Regions from separate parts of the Weizmannia acidilactici genome, predicted to be linked through region 2. Evidence: riboswitches for the same ligand, from Rfam matches in the RefSeq annotation. Region 2 holds a riboswitch; each other region holds the start of a gene.
What was found. A riboswitch is a leader RNA that binds a small molecule or an ion and turns the genes downstream of it on or off. The one in region 2 is predicted to bind S-adenosylmethionine.

Region 1 (5,185 bases), on a different contig from region 2:
TTAACACGCATGTTGTTTGACCACTTAAAGAATACAAACGTCGAGGTCAACTACAAGCACATCGTGAAGGATATTAAGCGTACCCGCGAAGGCTTGTGGGAAGTGAAAGTGCATGATATCAAAAACGGTAAAATCGAATACCACACTGCAAAATTCGTCTTTATCGGTGCTGGGGGCGGAAGTCTGCCTTTACTGCAAAAAACCGGTATTCCTGAATCAAAACATATTGGAGGGTTCCCGGTAAGCGGATTATTTATGGTATGCAAAAATCCGGAAGTTGTAGCGCGGCATCATGCAAAAGTATACGGTAAAGCGAAGGTCGGTGCTCCTCCAATGTCGGTTCCGCATCTTGATACAAGATATATTGATCATAAAAAATCGTTGCTGTTTGGGCCTTTTGCCGGCTTCTCGCCAAAGTTCTTAAAAACAGGTTCAAATTTTGATTTATTAGGTTCTGTAAAACCGAATAATGTTTTCACGATGTTAGCGTCAGGTGCAAAAAACGTCCCATTGATAAAATACCTGATCCAGCAGCTTTTGTTATCAAATGAAAAGCGTCTGGAAACGTTACGGGAGTTTATCCCGAACGCCAAACTTGAGGACTGGGATATCGTGGTAGCCGGCCAACGAGTACAAGTGATCAAAGATACTGAGGCTGGCGGTAAAGGAACACTACAATTTGGTACGGAAGTTGTCACTGCCGCTGATGGATCGGTAGCTGCATTGCTTGGTGCTTCTCCGGGTGCTTCGACTGCTGTTCACGTGATGCTTGAGGTAATCGAAAAATGTTTCCCGCAACATATGAAAGCGTGGGAACCGAAAATAAAAGAAATGATTCCTTCTTATGGCGTGTCACTGGCGGAAAATCCGGAGCTTCTTCAAGAAATTCGTACTACGACAGCACAGACGCTTGGCCTGAGCGAAAAAGAACCGGTTTATCATTAATGCTTTGGATGCGGAACAAAGGGACTGAACGAAAAAGTTAAACAATTTTTCTTCAATGGACAATTGTTTCTACTTAAAGAATTGGAATAGAACATCATTGAAAATAAAACATAGAACCATTGATCAATCTTTGGATTGAAGGTTCTTTTTTCAATATTCGCAGTTAGAGAGGCTTCCGGAATCATATAATAAATGTAATGGCGAATGGATTTACTCTCTGCAGCTTATTCTTAAGTCAGTGTACAAAGCCCAAGCAATGACATTGACGAAAGTATCATTTCGATAGTATGTTTGGCCTGTTTTTTCAATAAATTAAAAAATGTTTTGGCTTTTCCGTAAAATTGTTTAAAGTAAATAGGGCTTGCTGAATGAATCAGATGCAAGCCAAAATTCGGTTATCAAAAGACAAAATAGTGTTTTGTAAAAACTTCAAAAAAAGAACTCTGAGCTTTCGCTCCAGGTTCATGATGAGAAATTGGAGAGCTACAACTGTTTCACTTGTCTCCTGAAGGCGTGCTCGAATAAGGTCCAGCCCGTATTTACGCTTGCCTTCACCAAATTTGCCTTCAACGGCATTACATTCAGAAAAGGTGCCCCCTTTCTTGGTTTTTTAGTTTTGGTTAAACTCAATTATACCAAAGGATGGGGCCCTTTTTTTATTTTAAATTACAATTTTACTTTCGTAATTGGGATCATATTTCTTTTTTACCCTTGCTGCAATCACCATGGCGGCTGTTCCTGTGTGAGACAAATCCGATAAAATCAATTGGAATATATTGATTTTTATATTCAGATTCAGTAAAATAAAGATGTTGCTAAAATAATGAATATTTCTTATCAAGAGTGGTGGAGGGACTGGCCCAATGAAACCCGACAACCAGCATTTTTAAATGTATGGTGTTAATTCCAGCAGATATCCATCTGTAAAGATAAGAAAACAACAACATACTCGAAAAGAGTAAAGTCGTTTTCTTATGCGGGAAACGGCCTTTTTTGTGTCTGCTGGATGGGAAAAGAAAGGAGGGAGGTGAAATTCGGAATATTCGACAAAGCAACATTTTTATCTCTACATATCTGGTTTGTTGAGTGCATGAGCACGGATTCCACCTAGTGTCTGCATTTTGCAGTCCAGGCTGTTCAACTGCTATATGGGATTTTGCCAAAAGGAGGGATGAGATGGACTGGACCGTTATACAGCAAAGCATGCCTATATTTATTAAGGGATTCTGGCTGACTTTGCGGCTTTCGTTTTTCGGCATTCTTGGTGCGGCCGTTGCAGGCTTGTTGTGCAGTTTTGTTCAGTATTTTAAGGTTCCGGTATTGCGGCAGATCGTTTCGGCTTATGTAGAATTGTCGCGGAACACGCCATTATTGATTCAGTTATTTTTCCTTTATTACGGTCTGCCGCAGGTCGGGATAAAATTTCCCGCTGAAATCTGCGGGATTATCGGCCTTATTTTTCTGGGGGGCAGTTATATGGCTGAAGGGTTTTCCGGCGGACTGAACGGCGTGCCGAAAACACAGGTTGAGTCAGGGCTCGCGATTGGGCTGAACCAGTTTCAGCTGGCACGCTATATCGTTTTTCCCCAGGGATTGATGCTCAGCGTCCCTGCGTTTGCCGCAAACGTCATTTTTTTAATCAAGGAAACTTCCATTTTTACAGTCCTTGCCATTCCGGAATTGACCAATACGGCACTTGACTTAATCGGTATGTACTACCACACAAACGAGTACTTGTCATTGCTCGTGCTGGCGTATGCTGTCATTTTAATTCCGCTGTCCATCATACTGACATGGTTAGAAAAGAAGGTGCGTTATGGGACATTCGGGAATTAATATCTTCTTTGAAGGAGCCAACTTTATACGGTTATTGGGCGGATTATATGTCTCGGCTAAAATTGCCCTTTTGGCCATTCTCTTTGGCGGTGTGCTTGGCATTGTTTTAGGGGTCTTGCGGACATTGCATAATCCGCTGCTGAGGATGATTCTGCGGCTGTATTTGGAATTTTTCCGCATTGTGCCGACCATTGTACTGCTGTTTTTGTTTTATTATATTCTGCCGCAAAGCTTTAACATTAATTTCAAGGCAGATACGGTCGGGACACTCGTATTCAGTTTATGGATGGCTGCTGAAATGAGCGATATCGTCCGCGGTGCGTTGATTTCCGTTCCCCGGCACCAAGTTGAAGCCGGAAAAGCAATCGGTTTAAATCCATTTCAGCTCTACCGGTACATCCTTCTGCCGCAATCGGTCCACTTGATGATTCCGGCTACCATTAATCTAATGACCAGAATTATTAAAACGACCTCCCTGCTGCTGTTGATCAGCGTGGTGGATGTCATCAATGTCGGGCAGCAGATTATTGAAGCCAACAGCCACCGTTATCAGGACGGCGCTTTCTGGGTTTACGGTTTTATTTTTATTTTATATTTTATTTTATGCTATCCGCTTTCCCGTCTGGCAAGGCGATTAGAGAGGAGGGGCAAGGTAGGAGCAAATGGCTGAACCTTTACTGAAAGTAGAACATTTACAGAAATCTTACGGCAATAAACGCGTGCTGGAGGACATCAGTTTTGAAGTCGATGAAGGCAGCGTCGTCGTCCTTTTGGGTCCGTCCGGGTCGGGAAAAAGCACATTGATCCGATGCTTAAACGGGCTTGAAGTATTTCAATCCGGATCGATTGTTTTCAACGGGGAAACCGTTCAGTCGTCGCAGAAAAACTGGCGCCGGCTGCGGCAGCAGATCGGGATGGTTTTCCAAAGCTATGATTTATTTCCGAATATGACGGTGATGGAAAATATCCTCCTTGGCCCGATGAAGGTCCAAAAGCGGAAGAAAGACGAAGCCGCTCGGCAGGCATTAAGCCTGTTGAAAGAAGTTGGGATGGAACAGTATGCAGAGGCTTATCCGCGCGAATTGTCCGGCGGGCAGAAACAGCGGGTGGCGATTGTCCGCGCGCTTGAACTGAATCCGAGACTGATGCTCTTTGATGAGGTCACCGCATCGCTTGACCCGGAGATGGTCCGCGGCGTTCTCGAAATCATTCTACGTTTAGCCAAAGAAAATATGACGATGATCGTCGTCACGCATGAAATGAATTTTGCCCGGCAAATTGGTGATAAAATCCTGTTTCTTGAGGACGGAAAAATTCTCGAGCAAACACCGGGCAGCCAATTTTTTGCCAGACCGCAGACAGACCGGGCAAAAAAATTCCTGGAAAGCATGGATTTCTAGAATATTTGTATCTCAGCTAGGAGGTAAGATTATGAAAAAGCATCGTTCATTGGTATCAGGTTTAATCTCATCTTTTGTACTGATATTGGTATTGGCGCTTGCAGGCTGCGGCAACAGTTCAGGCAGTTCATCAAGCAGCAACCCGTCCAGTGTATCCGCCATTAAGAAAAACGGCACGATTAAGATTGCCGTTTTCGGTGATCTTCCGCCTTACGGATGGGTGGATAAAAACGGGAACCGGACCGGTTATGATGTAGCACTGGCCCGGCAAATTGCCAAAGATTTAAACGTGAAAGTGAAATTTGTGCAAGTGAATGCCAACAACCGCGTTGATGCATTGAAATCCAACAAAGTCGATCTTGTATTGGCCAATTTCACCGTAACGCCTGAACGGAAGCAGGTTGTGGACTTCGCCAATCCGTACATGAAAGTCTCGATTGGCGTTGTTTCGCCTAAGAAAAATCCGATTACCAATGTGAACCAATTGAAAGGCAAATCTTTGATTGTAAACAAAGGGACAACGGCGGAAAACTATTTTACCAGCAAATATAAAGATATCTCTTTGCAAAAATATGATTCAAAAACAGAGCAGTTCAATGCGCTGAAAAATGGCCGGGCAGCGGCATTGGCGGATGATAACTCTTATCTGTATGCTTGGGTGAAAAATCATCCGGACTATACGGTCGGGATTAAAACGCTTGGGCCGAACCAGTATATTGCCCCTGCGGTGAAGAAAGGAAATCAATCGCTTCTGAAATGGGTCAATAAGGAAATTACGAAATTAAACCATAATGGCTTCTTTAAAAAGGATTACAACGAGAATTTGAAACCGTATTTCGGCAGCGACATCACAGCAGAAGATATTATTATCACAAAATAAGAAAAAACGGGCGTATGATTCATGCGCCCGTTTTTTCCTGCTTAGCGACACGGGAAAGGATAAACTGCTGCTTGTACCATTCGCGGGTCTTGGCGTCTGGATATACATAAGTTTTATGGACATA
Region 2 (5,185 bases):
CAGACCGAAAGAAACATTGCTGATGCCGAGGATCGTCTGGCATTCCGGGAACGCTTCTTTAATGAGGCGGATGCCTTCGACCGTTTCTTTCGCGGCGCCGAAATACTGATGGTCGCCGGTGCCGGACGGGAACACGAGCGGGTCGAAAATCAAATCATGCGGTTCAAGGCCGTATGTATGGACGAGCAGATCATAGGAGCGGCGCGCGATCTCAAGCTTCCGTTCGGCAGTGACCGCCATTCCCTTTTCATCGATCGTGCCGACGACAACGGCACCCCCGTACCGTTTCAGGAGCGGCACGACTTTTTCAAACCGTTCCGTCCCGTTCTCCAGGTTGATCGAGTTGACGATACTTTTCCCTTGGCAGTACGTAAAAGCTTTTTCGATCACTTTTTCGTCCGTCGAGTCAATCATGAACGGGACTTTCACTTTTTTGACAGCGATCGAGATAAAATGTTCCATATCCTCGATTTCGTCACGGTCCGGGTCGGCGAGGCAGATGTCGATGATCTGGGCGCCGTTTTTCACCTGCGTGCGTGCAATTTCGCTTGCTTCTTCAAACTTGCCTTCCGCGATCAGCCGCCTGAATTTGCGCGAGCCGATGACGTTTGTGCGTTCGCCGACAAAAATCGGGCGCATCGATGGGTCGTCGTAAATGAACGGCTCGATCCCTGAGACGGCGTGGTGCTTCACGTGGTTCGGCTTGCGCGGCGGGATACCGGCGAGCGCTTCGTTCAAGGCGGCGATGTGGGCAGGCGTTGTCCCGCAGCAGCCGCCCGCGATGTTGAGCCAGCCTTTTTCGGCGAAGCCTTTCATTTTGGCGGCAAGCGACTCCGGCGTTTCGTGGTAATGCCCTTCTTCATCTGGAAGGCCGGCGTTCGGGTAGCAGCTCACGGCAGTTTTGGCGAGACCTGCGAGCGTGCGGATCGAATCAGCCATAAACTCGGGGCCGGTTGCGCAGTTGAGCCCGACCGAGACTGGGTGCATATGCTCGACAGAAATGTAAAAGGCTTCAATATTTTGGCCGGCGAGCGTCGTCCCCATCGGTTCGATCGTCCCGGAGATGAGAAGCGGCAGTTTTTTTCCGGTTTCATGAAAAGCATCCGTGATCCCGAGGAAGGCGGCTTTTACATTTAAAAGGTCCTGCGACGTTTCGACAAGAAGCACATCGACCCCGCCTTTGATCAGCCCGCGGGCCTGTTCCTGGTAGGCAGCTTTGAGCGCAGCAAAAGTCGTACCGCCCGTGACAGATAACGTCTTTGTCGTCGGGCCCATCGCACCGGCGACAAAACGCGGCTGCTCCGGTGTGGAATATCTTTCGGCGGCCTGTTTCGCAAGGCGGGCCGCTTCGGTATTGATTTTTTCGGCGAGATGCCTGAGATTGTATTCGTCCAGGACGATCGAGGTCGCGCCGAATGTGTTCGTTTCGATGATGTCGGCCCCCGCTTCCAAATACGCTTCGTGGATGGACCGGATCACATCGGGCGCGGTCAATGTCAAGCATTCATTGCAACCCTCGTACGCTTCGCCGCCGAAATCTTTTGCGGAGAGGTGCTGCTGCTGAATCATCGTCCCCATCGCCCCGTCGAGAATGAGAATCCGTTTTTCGAGTTCCTGTTCAAACAATGTCTGCCCCATGGAAAAGTTCCCCCTTTGTTTTTGAATGTGCGTGCAAGTATGGGTAAGGCGGCGCGCGTATATTTTCAATCCCGGCGCTGTGGGTTTTTCTTTATCATTTCTAAAGACCGTTCAGGATGTATGTTTTGCCCGAACGTACTTTATAAGGGTGCTATGGTTCATTCATTGAGCAATTCTTTGTCCGAATGTACCTTATAAGGCTGCTATGGTTCATTCATTGAGCATTTCTTTGCCCGAACGTACCTTATAAGGCTGCTAACGTCCGTTCATTGGGCATTTCTTTGTCCGAACGTACTTTATAAGGCTGCTATGGTTCATTCATTGGGCATTTCTTTGTCCGAACGTACCTTATAAGGCTGCTAACGTCCGTTCATTGGGCATTTCTTTGTCCGAACGTACCTTATAAGGCTGCTAACGTCCGTTCATTGGGCATTTCTTTGTCCGAACGTACTTTATAAGGGTGCTAACGTCCGTTCATTGGGCATTTCTTTGTCCGAACGTACCTTATAAGGCTGCTATGGTTCATTCATTGAGCATTTCTTTGCCCGAACGTACCTTATAAGGCTGCTAACGTCCGTTCATTGGGCATTTCTTTGTTCAAACGGTCTTTAAAATGCTTTGAGCGGGACAGTTCCAATAAACGACTATTGGGAAAGCACCTTTTTCTTTCATATGGATAAAAATCGCGCGCTCAAACAATCCCTGCGCCGCGGGCTTTTTCCTCCTTGGCGTGAATGTAGCGCGTGCATTCCACTGTCAAATCATAGCGGTCGAGCGGCGTAATCAAGTAAATGCCGTTGAAATACCCAAGCGCGGCGTCGATCAGGCTGCGGCTGATGGCGAGGCTTTCTTCACGCGCTTTGAGCGGGTCGCCCTGCGTTTTTTCCATCGCCGTTAAAATTTCATCCGTAAGCGTGATGCCCGGCACTTCGTTGTGCAGGAAGTTCGCGTTCCGGTAGCTCGTGAGCGGCATGATGCCAAGGTAGATCGGCGCGTCCAGATGCTTGGTCGCTTCATGCACCTGTAAAATTTTTTCCTCGCTAAAAACCGGCTGGGTGATAAAGTAATCGGCGCCGCTTCGGATTTTACGCTCGAGCCGGCCGACCGCTTTGTCGAGGTTACGGACATTCGGGTTAAACGCGGCCGCGACGGAGAAATTCGATTTCCTTTGCAGCGATTTGCCGGAGTAAGAGATGCCTTCGTTGAACTGCTTGATCATCGCGATCAGGTCCATCGACGATAAATCGTACACGCTTGTCGCCCCAGGGAAGTCACCGATTTTCGACGGGTCACCCGTGACGGCGAGCACTTGGTCAATCCCGAGCGCGGCAAGCCCCATCAAGTGCGACTGCAGGCCGATCAAGTTGCGGTCGCGGCACGTAATATGGACGAGCGGACGGATGCCGTGCTTTTCTTTTAAAATCGCGGCAATTGCGATGTTGCTGATGCGCGGGCTTGCAAGCGAGTTATCCGCCATCGTGAGTGCGTCAATGCCGGCATCGTGCAGTGCTTTTGCCCCTTCGAAAAAGCGTTCGGTGCGCAGAGTTTTCGGCGTATCGAATTCAACAATAATGGACCGCCGTTTTTTCGCGATTTCATGGAGCGGCGGTTCGCGGTGCTGCGCGGTCACGGCGATCTCGATTTTCGGCGGGCGTACCGTTTTTTCCGGGCGTACCGTTTTTTCGGTGACCGGTGCGAGGCCTTTGATCCCTTCTGCAATCGCTTTAACATGTGCCGGGGTTGTGCCGCAGCAACCCCCGATCAAGCGGACGCACTGCTCGACAAGTTTTGCGGCGCATGTTTTAAAATAATCGGCGTTATTCGTGAACGTGACCCTGCCGTCCTCGTAATCTAAAAGGCTCGCATTCGGGTAAGCGGACAAATAGGCATGCTCCGGGAGCGGAATTTCCTCAAACGACTGGATCATATGGTGCGGACCAAGCCGGCAGTTCAGACCGATCACGTCGGCGCCGCGGTTTTCGAGTTCTTTGAAAGCTTGCGCGACCGGGGTGCCGTTTTGCAATACGCCCGGTTCGACAAGCGAAAACTGGGCGATGACCGGGACGTCTGCCTCTTTTTTGGCAATGTCCACGACCGTAAATAATTCTTCCGCGTCAAAATACGTTTCGAGCAAAAGCGCGTCCACCCCTTCGCTCAGGAGGTGGAAAATTTGCTCGCGGAATGTGCGCTTGATTTCCGGGAGTGTGGCTTCTGTTTTGCGGTGTCCGCGGATGCCGCCGACCGTTCCGAGGATAAACGTTGATGGATTTGCGGCCTGTTTGGCGATACGGACCGCTTCTTTGTTGATATCGCTCACTTTTTCCTCGAGACCGTACTGGGCGAGCTTGATGTAATTGGCGCTGTAAGTATTTGTTTGGATAACGTCCGCCCCCGCTTCGATGTAAAAGCGGTGGATCGCGTGGATATCATCGGGATGGGTTAGGTTGAATTCCTCGTAACACGTGTCGGCGCCATACGCATACAGCAGCGTCCCCATCGCCCCGTCCGCAACAAGTATGCGGTTTTGCAGCGTTTCAAGAAGGTCCAATGGTTTACACTCCTTTTTGATGGTATGAAAAAAGCCCCCTGGGAAAAGGAGGCGCGATTTTACAAAGTGTCTCCTTATCTATCAGGCATGCCTGTTGGATTTAGCACCGGGCCGGATGGCTGGTTGCTGAGGTTTCACTGGGCCAAGTCCCTCCACCTCTCTTGATAAGGGTATTCAGCTGAACGTGCGTAATATTTCGATTTATTTATACTTTACACTTATTCTGATGCAAGGACAAGGGGGAATTTTTATATCTGAAAAGCGTTTGGTGAATGGATTGTGGAACTTTCTGTGCGGCGGCCGTTTGGAATGGATTTCCTCTTTTTGACGTTTCTTGCGCTATCCAGTATAATGGATTGCGGCAATTTTTAATGATATCTCTTTCCTTAATATATTAGGGAAATATTGAGGACGGGAGTGATTGCGCATGATCCGGCAATTGGAGATGAAAAACAGTGCGGCGGCTTCTGCTGTGTGGGCGCTGCAAATTCCGGCCTATAAAAAAGAAGCCGGACTGATCGGTTTTGACGGGATCCCCCCGCTTAATGAGCGGGTGGAAGATTTAATGGCGAGTACGGAAAAGTTTTATGGGTATTTCGTTGGGGAAAAGCTTGCCGGTGTGGTTTCAGTTGAACGGACGGGCGATTGTGTCATGATCTGTCGGCTGTTTGTCGGGGAACATTTTACCCGCCGCGGGATCGCGCGCAAACTGCTGGAATTTGTGCTCAGCCTGCCCGGCGCCGGCCGGTTTGAAGTGAGTACCGGCGAAAAAAATATCCCGGCTGTCTCGCTGTACTTGAGCATGGGTTTTACGGAGACGGGGAGAACCGAAGTTGCGGACGGGGTTTGGTTGGTGCGGTTCAGGCTTTGATTTTGGTTTGTGAAAAATTTCTCGGATTATCAAAAAGGAGACATCTCTTCCCTGCTTTTTCTTCCTTTCGCTGATTCTTTGCATCTTTCCGCTGATTTTTTTGGCCTTACTGCCGATTTATTGGTCAA
Region 3 (5,185 bases), on a different contig from region 2:
CAGCAATGACAAGAATGCCGGCACGTTCCAGCATGATCGGCAAAAGCGCCGCCATAAAAGATTTCCCCCTTTTCATTTTTACTCCGCACATGTCGAAAACCCTTACTTCCATTATAAGAGATTCCTTGATTTTTAGAAAGTTGCAAATAGCAGAGTAAAATGGGAAGGGACTGTCCAAAAGTCGGTAGATTGACCAAAATGGGAAAAGCCCGGCTTTTCTATGCCGGGCTTTTCAGCGGATTAGTTTTGTTTATAGTCTTTTAAGTATGATACTGGTTTAACGACCGGTACGGCTGCACCTTTATAATGTTTTTTAATAAAATCTGTCACTTCTTTGGAATGGTAGATTTTTACGATTTCCTGCAAAGTTTTGTCGTTTTTATCTTTTGTACGGGCAGCAATGATATTAATGTATGCTTTATTGCTTGCATCTTCACGGAAGATAGAGTCATTTACCGGGCTCAAGCCTGCGTTGATCGCCATGTCGCAGTTGATGACGGCAGCTGCCGCATCATCCATGCCACGCGGCGTTTGGGCAGCGTCAACCGCAGTGATTTTCAAATGTTTCGGATTTGAAGCAATGTTTTCCAGGCCGCCTTTGCCTGTAAATCCTTTTTTCACCGTGATCAAACCGGCTTTTTGCAACAGCAATAATGCCCTGCCCAGGTTTGTCGGGTCTTTCGGAATGACGATTTGGTCTCCGTCTTTGATTTGGCTTACCTTTTTATATTTTTTCGAGTAAATGCCCATCGGCCAAATATTTGTTGTACCGATTGCAGAAAGCTTCAAGTTGCGCTGTTTAATAAAATCATCGAAATAAACAACCGTTTGGAATGCGTTAATGTCAATTTCCCCGTCGTTTAAAGCGAGGTTCGGCTGTACGTAATCATCAAAACGGACAATCTTAATATTGATGTTTTTCTTTTTCGCAAGTTTTTGGATCAATGTCCAAGTCGGCACTTCAGAAGTGGTTGTCCCCACTTTGATCGTCTTGGTGGTGGTGCTGCTACTTGAATTGTTCTTGGTTCCGCATCCTGCCAAAACAAGAATGAGGCCCAATAAAATAATGGCAAATTTTTTCATAGTGATAAATCCCCCTGAAAATATTTTTATTGAAAGGTGTAAACCTTATTCACAGTGGTCAATGCCATGCAAGCTTATTTTCTCCTAATCTTCCTGGATAAGAAATTCCCTAATGTCTGAACAAGCTGTACCAGGACGATCAGTGTAACAACCGTAATAATCATGACCCCTGTTTGGAACTGGTTGTAGCCGTACGTAATCGCCAAATCGCCGACCCCGCCAGCCCCGACAGCCCCTGCCATCGCGGATGCACCGATCAGTCCGATTGTCGCAATCGTTAAATTCAGGACAATGGATGCCAAAGCTTCCGGAAGCAAAAACCTCCAAATGATCTGCCAAGGCGTTGCCCCCATGGACTGGGCGAGTTCAATTGTGCCTTTATCGACCTCCAGGAGGGAGCTTTCAACAAGCCGCCCGATATAAAAAGCCGTATACAGGACAAGCGGGACGATTGCTGCCGTTGTTCCGATCGCCGTTCCGACAATAAGGCGGGTAAACGGGATGATCGCGACAACTAAAATGATAAAAGGAATAGATCTGAAAATATTGATAATGACGTTTAAAATATTGAAAATCCATTTATTTTCCAAAATCCCGTTTTCCCGGGTAATAACGAGAATGACGCCGACTGGAATCCCGATGATAATAGAAATGATTAAGGATACAATGACCATGTATAGTGTTTGGTTAATTGCCGTGAAAAATTCCGGCCAAAACCATGACCAATCAAATGCCATTTTGTTCCACCTCCCTGATGATCGCGTCATGTTCCCGAATGTACTGGATGGCACGCTCTATCTCTTCACGATCGCCTTTCAGCTCAACAAGCAGATTTCCGAAAGGAATGCCCTGGAGTTCGGTGATCATGCCGTGGAGCACATTCAAATCAACGGAAAAATGTTTCGCGGTATTTGACAAAAGCGGCACATTGGTGGATGCCCCTTTAAACAGAATCCGATAGATGCCGTGCGGGTTTTCCTTGCTGCTCTCATCAATCAGTTTTTGCACCGACTTCGGGATCGAGTCATTGAGAACCGTTTTGACGAAGCTTCTCGCAATCTGTGTTTTCGGTTCTGTAAAAATATCGATGACAGGACCCTGCTCGACAATTTTCCCACCATCCAGCACCGCTACTTTATCGCAAACATCGCGGATGACATTCATCTCATGCGTGATCATTAAAATGGTGATGCCGAGCTCGTCGCGGACTTTCCGCAAAAGATCGAGCACTGCTTCGGTTGTGTTCGGGTCAAGGGCCGACGTTGCTTCATCGCAGAGCAGGATGTCCGGATCGGTTGCCAATGCGCGCGCGATACCAACCCTTTGCTTTTGGCCGCCCGATAATTGTTCCGGATAATGGTTCATTCTGTCTTCCAAACCGACAAAAGATAATAACTCGGTCACTTTCGCTTTGATTTCTTCCTTCGGGCGGTGTTCAAGCACAAGCGGCATGGCCACGTTTTGGAAAATCGTCTTCGATTGGAGCAAGTTAAACTGCTGGAAAATCATCCCGATTTTTTTTCGCTGATTCCGCAGTTCTTTCGGTGAAAGGGCGAGAAGGTCAACCCCGTTAATCAGGACTTTTCCTGATGTCGGCCGTTCCAAAAGGTTCACGCATCTGATGAGCGTACTTTTTCCGGCACCGCTGTATCCGACTACGCCGAAAATTTCCCCTTTTTCAACGCGCAGGTTGATACCCTTTAAAGCCTCGACCTTTTTCTCCTTTCCTTTGCCATACACTTTATGAATATCATCTAATACCAGCATGTGAAAATCTCCTTTTGTAAGCTTCAGGCAAAAAAAAACCACTTTCATTCGAAAGAGGTTTGCCGTAAAAGTGACTTATCTTTCAGAATGAAACATTCTGCAGGAATTAGCACCTTTCAAAGCAGCTTTGAAGGTTGCTGGACGTCATTGGGCCTGTCCCTCAGTCTCTCTTGATAAGTTATTCATTTGTTATACTTTAAATATTAGTGGACGACTAGGGATTTGTCAATTCATATTTTATATTTTTTCTTTACATCATTTTTCCAAAAATCAAACGAGTTGAAATGAAGCCCGGTTCCCCCGCCATTCCACATGGATTTCATGTTCAAAGAAGCGGGAGAGCGATGTTTTTTCAATCATATCGGAAGTGTCCCCCTGTTGAAACACTTCCCCGCGCCTGAGCAGCAAAGTCTTTTGGAATACCGGCGAAATTTCCTCCGGATGGTGCGTTACGTAAATCAATGCCGGCCCGTTTGGATCACCAGCCAGCTCTTCAACGCTTTTCAGCAGGATTTCCCGGGCAAACAGATCCAGCCCGTTGCAAGGCTCGTCCAAAATCAGGATGCGCGGCTCCGCCATTAACGCGCGTGCAATCAGCAGTTTCTGCCTTTCCCCCTGCGAGCATTGTTCATACGGGCTGTCCGCAAGACCAACGCAATTTAATTTTTCCATCAGGTGGATGGCCTTGTCTTCGTCTTCTTTGGTAAATTCCTCATACAATCCAATTGAGGCATACTTCCCGCTGATGACGACATGGCGGGCAAGCTGGGTGCGCGGAATCCTTTCCTGAATCGACGAACTCACCCAGCCGATCGATTTTCTTAGCTCCGGCAGGCTTGTTTTTCCGAATGTCTGCCCGAGCACCCGGATGCTGCCGGTTGTCGGCCAGATATATCCGTTGATCATATTGAGCAAAGTCGTTTTTCCGGAACCGTTTAAACCAAGGACAGCCCAGTGTTCCCCTTTTTGGATGGTCCAGTTAATATCCGAAAGCAGTTTTTTGCCGTCCCGCATAAAACTTACCCCAGAAAGTTCAATGATGTTTTCCATCTTTGCCATCCCCTTTTTTTAATTTTCATTATAGTACTATTTCTTAAAATGAAAAGGGGCTACCCTTAAAGTCAATCATTGACTCTGGGGCGCCCTTTTTCATACAAGACAGCGTGGAAAACCCTTTTCATTTATTCATGCTGGCCAGAAAGTCTCCAAGCAGATCTTCCAGGTCCTCTTCTTTTTCCGGTTCTTCCGCGGCAGCCTGTTCCTGCACCGCCGTCCTCCAGTCGAAAGCATCGAGATCATCCTGTACCGTGCCGGGGGCAGCAGCGTTCGCTGTTTCCGTCTTATCCGGCGCCCCTATTTCCGGGAGGTCTTCCTGCAAATACAGGGCTTCGTCAATATTTGTCGATTTGCTTGCCAACGCGGCAAACAGCGACGTCACCCGTAGTGGATCCTGGATCAGCTGGTAGACGATGCTGCCCAACATCGCTTCCGAGTGTTCATGCTTGAGCCAGTCATGCTGGGCTTTCGACAGCTTCCGGGGAAGCGGGATCGTGATCGTTTCTTTTTCTTTTACCAGCGATTGGTTGATGCCTTGTACCACGTATTCGGCAATTTTTCTTGAAAAATTCCTTCTTTCTTTTTCTTTCAGCTTTTGGAGTTCCCTTAAAATATGGTCGGGTGTGTCCGAGGGGATCCGGAAAGCAATCGTCTGTCCCCTCTTCATCTCACTTTGTTTTTCCATGCCTTTTCACCTTATTTGGATTCGACAGGTTTCTTTCCTTTGTCTTCCGGTTTAATGTTTTTCCTCACATAATCCGAAATTAATTTGTAGTAGGCATTCGCCATCATCCAAATGCTTTCTTTTTCGTCTTCAAAGAAATCGATGTTGTACCCATCCAAATTGTTGTTTAACGTTTTTAAATAATCTTTAAGGACAACGGAACCGCCACCGACAAAATAGCAAATTTCCGTTTGCGAGTTTTTCTGCCAGACATTCCGGAGCAAGCGGTACTGTTTTTTGGCAAGGTCAAACAGGACGCGGTCGGTAATATCATGGACGCTTGTCCGGCTGCCTTTTACCATGATATGATTGCGGTCATGCTTTTTCGTGATAATGTCCACCACATCACGCCGGCTGTCCAATTCAACCCCGTATTTCACCCGGATTTCTTCGCGGATTTGCTCAAGCGCTTCCGAAACGCCGAGGTTAAATCCCTGCGCCCGGTCATCATCGACCGTCCTGTTTTTGATCACGGCAATATCTGTCGACAATCCGCCGATATCCTGGATTAAGATCCGTTTATCAATGAGATCCCGGTTGATAATATTTAAATCA
Region 4 (5,185 bases), on a different contig from region 2:
TGGCGTGATCAAGCGTGCCGAGAAAATTTTGCATGAATTTGAGAACCACGACGGGGGCGAAAAGCAATTGCCTGCTCGCGAAACGGCTGCTGCCCATGAAGCGCCGGCCCAGCTGTCATTTTTTGAAGAGCCGGAAGAAATCAGGCATAAGGAGCCTGTTTTAAAGGAAAGAAAAGTGATCCAGCAAATCAAAGAACTGGATTTGCTTGAAATGACGCCGCTGCAGGCGATGAACGCCCTATATGAGATCCAGAAAAAATTAAAAAAATAGGTGGTGTTGTCCGCGATGGGGAAAATTGCCCAATTGGACGAGTGGCTTTCCAACAGGATTGCTGCCGGAGAAGTGGTGGAACGGCCAGCATCTGTTGTCAAGGAGTTGGTGGAAAACGCGATTGATGCACAAAGCACCGTGATTGAAATCGATGTGGAAGAAGCCGGCCTCCAGAAAATCCATGTCATCGACAACGGCACTGGCATTGAAGCGGATGATGTGGAGCTAGCATTTTCGCGCCATGCGACAAGTAAAATTAAAAACGAGCATGATTTATTCCGTATTCGTTCGCTTGGTTTCCGCGGTGAGGCACTGCCGAGCATTGCGTCCGTTGCTCGCGTGGAAATCGTAACGTCAACCGGTGAAGGGCCGGGCATAAAAGCCATAATAGAAGGAGGAAAATGGCTTTCTCACGAAACGGCGCCAAGCCGGAAAGGGACGGAAATGACAGTCACGGATTTATTTTTCAACACCCCGGCACGGCTAAAATATATGAAATCGATCCACACCGAGCTCGGCAATATTACCGATGTCGTCAATCGCCTGGCGCTTGCCCATCCGGAAGTGTCAATCCGCCTCCGCCATGGGGGGAAGATGCTTTTGCAGACAAATGGAAACGGCGATGTGCGCCAGGTGCTCGCTGCCATTTACGGGGTCAATATTGCAAAAAAGATGATTCCAATCCATGCGGAAACGCTTGATTTTGAACTCAACGGTTATATTGCCCTTCCGGAAATCACAAGGGCGTCGCGCAATTATATTTCTACGATGGTCAACGGCCGGTTCATAAAAAATTACCCGCTTGCCAAGGCGATTTTGGAAGGGTACCATACGCTGCTTCCGATCGGCCGTTATCCGATTGCGCTGCTTTCGGTGAGAATGGATCCGGTTCTCGTAGATGCCAATGTCCACCCTGCAAAGCTTGAAGTGCGTCTCAGCAAAGAAAAAGAGCTTTGCCAAATCATTTCGGAAACGATCAAAGCCGCATTTAAGAAGCAGGAATTGATCCCTACCGGCATGATCCGGGCAGCGGAGAAGCCAAAGCAGGAGCAGGTTTCATTCCGGCTTGACCATCTGCCGGAAAAAGAGGGGCCGAAAAATGTGGAAGCCCCCGTAAAACCAAGTTTTCCGATTTATTCGCATAAAGATGCTTTGCTGCCCGAACAAGAAATGAAAAAACTGTATATGCCGAACCCTGGACAAAGTCCGGAAACTCCTTCTCCGCTTTCAAAGCCGCCAGAGGATCCGGTTTTTCCGGAAACGGTCCGGGAAACGGATACGGCATTCGATTATAAAGAAGCAGAACAGACGATTGCCGTTGAGAATCCGGCGCCGCGCGTTCCGCCAATGTATCCGATCGGCCAGATGCACGGCACATATATTTTCGCGCAAAATGAAAACGGCCTGTACATCATTGACCAGCACGCCGCCCAGGAAAGGGTCAAATACGAATATTTCCGCGAAAAAGTGGGAGAGGTCAAAAAAGAACTGCAGGATATGCTTGTGCCACTGACGCTTGAATACTCGACGGACGAGGCGATTAAAATTCAGGAAAACCTTGATGCGCTGAAAGAAGTCGGCGTTTTTTTGGAACCGTTCGGGCATAACAGCTTTATCGTCCGTTCGCATCCGACATGGTTCCCGAAAAACGAGGAAAAAGAAGTCATTGAAGAAATGATTGAACAGGTCCTTTTGGTGAAAAAAGTGGATATCAAAAAATTGCGCGAAGAAGCGGCCATCATGATGAGCTGCAAAGGCTCGATTAAGGCAAACCGGCACTTGCGCAATGACGAAATCCAGGCGCTTCTGGACGCCCTCCGGATGTCGTCCGACCCGTTCACATGCCCGCACGGTCGCCCGATTATCATTCATTACTCGGTTTACGATCTTGAGAAGATGTTTAAGAGGGTGATGTAGTTTGAGCAAAATCCCCTTATGAAATTGGGGGAGGATATTAAATCGCACTTGACACATCGGATTAATATGCATATAATAAAACCAACATACATTTACATCGATTAACTTATCCAGAGAGGTGGAGGGATTGGCCCGATGAAACCTCAGCAACCGGCCTGCACGGCACGGTGCTAATTCCAATAAGCCTGAGGCTTTGAAGATAAGTTGAGGTGACATGCCCATTTGAAGAACCCCTCTTCTTATTTTTGAAGCGGGGTTTTATTTTTAAATAAAAGGAGCGATACAAATGGGCAATATAAAAGACAGGGAATTGGCAGCTGAAAAAAGGAGGAATGAACTGATTGACCGGCTGATTGCCTTCCATATTTATAAAAAAGGAGGGAAGCACCTGTTTGAACTCACGCTTCACGAACTTGAACAGGAATACCGGCATATCCAATCGCAGGTGCATCCCCACAGCGGCTGGGAATCGATCCATTGGAAACGGAAAAAATAAACCGGAAAGGTCATTTTAAATCCTGTTCCCTTAGGCGGTCAACCGTTCCATTTCAAAATAGGCGGCATTGAGCTGCCTGTGCGTTTCGGAAATTCCTTTTTCCTCCAAGGTATTTCCCGCGGATTTTATAATAAGAACGCGGGTTGAACCATTTATGCCCTTTTTCACAATCTCGCCTCCTTTCATTCAGCTGCCCATAGTGTTGCCGTAAAAACGGGAAATATCCGGCGGAAATGGAGACGTTTTAATCGGAGAACGAAGCATCTTTGCCTTTTTGGAGCATGTACAGCTGGTATTCATAAATGAGCTTGTCCAGGAGCTGGCTCTGGCGGATGGTTTCCGGGTGGTTAAAACCTTTTTGCACGGCAAATTGCATCATCTTTTTCCGGATTATGTTGATGTTGCGGGACAAATTAGAAGTTTTTTGGTTTGGTTTACGGTTGTTTTTTGGCATACAAACGTTCCTTTCCGGAAATATGGGGGGAAACAATTAAGCAAAAATTTTCACGGAGCGGGACAATCAGATCCGTTTTGGAGAATGTTTGCGGATTGGAAAGAGGCTATTCTTCGGATCGGCCGAGAGGAATTTCGTCATGATCGGGATGGATGACGCACCCAATCAAAAGAATATCTTCATAAATACTCTTTTTTACGCTTTCATATGGGCATTTCCGGTAATCATCCAGAAGGCGCCCCAATTCAATAATGAATAATAAGGTTTCTTCCTCTTTGACCATCTATCATAATACCTGCCTATCATTTGTGATCAACCCTTATTATATAGTATAAATGGACCAAATGTGAAGCAGGATTTTTGTATTATGGGAATTTTTACAAAAAAGTTTGGACGGCACCATTTTGGGGCACTTTTTCCAGCATTAACAGCCGCAACCCGAAAAGGCTGCTGCAGCTTGTTTAATTGGGCGGTCTTGTGGAGGTTCCTTGAATGGCCTCGTGTATGCTCCTCACTTCTTTAAATAGCGCATGCCGGTCCACTTTTAAGCTTTCGATGATTTCTTGTGGATCATTCCCGCTGCGGTGCATCTTCATGACTGTATCCAGATTTTTATGCCCCAGCTTGGCCAACGCCGATGCTAGAATAAGAAAGTGGCGGTCTTCTTCACGCCGAGCATATTTTTCAATATCTGCCCGGCTTCTTCCGTTATACTGGGCTAGATACCGGATGATGTTTTCTTTGTTTGCCGCATAAAAATGTTCTTTTGCCTCATGGTGTTCGGCCCGGATTTTTCCAACGTCCACGCCGAAGTGTGTAGCGGTTTCTTTCCATGATTTGTGTTTTTTATAGTATTGCAGGACTGCCTCCATTTTTTTGCCGCTATGTTCGGCGATGAAGGCGGCATGGTAAACCTCTTTTTTGGTGTATCCCTCCTGCAACCATTTCTGCATATTTTGAACCGGCGCCATTTGGTGATGGGTGTAAGGCTTTCCGCCGTGCTGGGCGTATGCGGAAGGTACGGCAAAAAATGCCAATATCAAAATAGCGGTCAAGCCTGTCCATGTTTGTTTTCTATTCATCTAAAAATACCCTCCTTTTTTTAATTTATGCCTGAATAGTTTTCCCTTTCCCCTGCTTTCTATGACCGCTGGAAGGAAATGAATAAAATTTATTCAGAAGGGGAAAATATATAAATGTTCTGTTTGAATGCTTTATGGTAGGATAAAGAAAGGGATGTTCCCTTTTCGGTTGCCGAGTTTCAGCAATTGGTGCGGGGAAAAATTTATCGAAATTGCATCCCGGGGCAAATTGCCCATGATTGTCGGCGGCACTGGGCTTTACATACAATCGGTTTTATATGATTATCGTTTTTCGGACATTTCCGGCGACGCTAAATACCGCAGGGAGCTGGAATTACTGGCGGAGCGGGAAGGGGCCGGGATGCTCTACAAGATGCTGGAAGAACTCGATCCGGAAACCGCCGGCAAGATCCATCCGCACAATGTAAGAAGAGTGATCTGGGCGCTGGAAATATACCATTTTTCCGGCAAAATGATGCATGAATACCGCAAGGAGCAAAAAGAGGAGATGTTGTATGATGCCGCTTTGGTCGGCCTCACACTGGAAAGGGAAAAATTGTACGCGCGCATTAATCAACGGGTCGATAAAATGATTGAACAGGGATTAATAGCCGAAGTGGAAAAATTGCTGGCCAACATTTGCGCGGTGCCCAGTCAATCCAGGCGATCGGCTACAAAGAGCTGTATGATTATTTTGATGGGCTCATAACCCTTGATGAGGCGATAGCCCGGTTAAAACAAAATACGCGGCGTTTTGCGAAAAGGCAGCTTACCTGGTTCCGCAACAAAATGGAGATTGAATGGTTTGATATAACAAACGAGGCCGAAAAGGAAAAAAGTTTGAAGAAATTTCCGCTTTTATAGCAGGAAAGCTACAAATAAAATCGAATAGTTTATAATGGAGAGAAAGAGGAGGAGGATGCGAGATGAACAAGGCCATCAATATTCAGGACCAGTATTTGAAT

Region 1: another riboswitch for S-adenosylmethionine. It lies ahead of GBH70_RS11710 (amino acid ABC transporter permease); the one in region 2 lies ahead of GBH70_RS12480 (bifunctional homocysteine S-methyltransferase/methylenetetrahydrofolate reductase).
Region 3: another riboswitch for S-adenosylmethionine. It lies ahead of GBH70_RS10230 (methionine ABC transporter ATP-binding protein); the one in region 2 lies ahead of GBH70_RS12480 (bifunctional homocysteine S-methyltransferase/methylenetetrahydrofolate reductase).
Region 4: another riboswitch for S-adenosylmethionine. It lies ahead of GBH70_RS00655 (Fur-regulated basic protein FbpA); the one in region 2 lies ahead of GBH70_RS12480 (bifunctional homocysteine S-methyltransferase/methylenetetrahydrofolate reductase).

Annotation. Positions count from the first base shown of each region.
Region 1 is NZ_BKZR01000031.1:20,518-25,702, reverse strand. Features, by position in the region: gene GBH70_RS11720 (malate:quinone oxidoreductase) at 1-945, shown strand, start outside; partial or broken gene GBH70_RS11715 (transposase) at 1,319-1,528, opposite strand; SAM riboswitch class I at 1,777-1,881, shown strand; gene GBH70_RS11710 (amino acid ABC transporter permease) at 2,122-2,781, shown strand; gene GBH70_RS11705 (amino acid ABC transporter permease) at 2,762-3,451, shown strand; gene GBH70_RS11700 (amino acid ABC transporter ATP-binding protein) at 3,444-4,181, shown strand; gene GBH70_RS11695 (cysteine ABC transporter substrate-binding protein) at 4,213-5,061, shown strand; gene GBH70_RS11690 (alanine/ornithine racemase family PLP-dependent enzyme) at 5,081-5,185, opposite strand, start outside.
Region 2 is NZ_BKZR01000035.1:25,809-30,993, forward strand. Features, by position in the region: gene metH (methionine synthase) at 1-1,638, opposite strand, end outside; gene GBH70_RS12480 (bifunctional homocysteine S-methyltransferase/methylenetetrahydrofolate reductase) at 2,330-4,186, opposite strand; SAM riboswitch class I at 4,258-4,357, opposite strand; gene GBH70_RS12485 (GNAT family N-acetyltransferase) at 4,614-5,057, shown strand.
Region 3 is NZ_BKZR01000025.1:4,636-9,820, reverse strand. Features, by position in the region: gene GBH70_RS10245 (sensor histidine kinase) at 1-55, opposite strand, end outside; gene GBH70_RS10240 (MetQ/NlpA family ABC transporter substrate-binding protein) at 241-1,083, opposite strand; gene GBH70_RS10235 (methionine ABC transporter permease) at 1,158-1,820, opposite strand; gene GBH70_RS10230 (methionine ABC transporter ATP-binding protein) at 1,810-2,850, opposite strand; SAM riboswitch class I at 2,923-3,030, opposite strand; gene GBH70_RS10225 (ABC transporter ATP-binding protein) at 3,121-3,900, opposite strand; gene GBH70_RS10220 (hypothetical protein) at 4,028-4,591, opposite strand; gene GBH70_RS10215 (ParM/StbA family protein) at 4,603-5,185, opposite strand, start outside.
Region 4 is NZ_BKZR01000001.1:132,416-137,600, forward strand. Features, by position in the region: gene mutS (DNA mismatch repair protein MutS) at 1-271, shown strand, start outside; gene mutL (DNA mismatch repair endonuclease MutL) at 287-2,188, shown strand; SAM riboswitch class I at 2,292-2,394, shown strand; gene GBH70_RS00655 (Fur-regulated basic protein FbpA) at 2,475-2,684, shown strand; gene GBH70_RS16570 (hypothetical protein) at 2,715-2,852, opposite strand; gene GBH70_RS00660 (aspartyl-phosphate phosphatase Spo0E family protein) at 2,929-3,138, opposite strand; gene GBH70_RS16575 (hypothetical protein) at 3,245-3,421, opposite strand; gene GBH70_RS00665 (hypothetical protein) at 3,600-4,220, opposite strand; partial or broken gene miaA (tRNA (adenosine(37)-N6)-dimethylallyltransferase MiaA) at 4,383-5,119, shown strand; gene hfq (RNA chaperone Hfq) at 5,147-5,185, shown strand, end outside.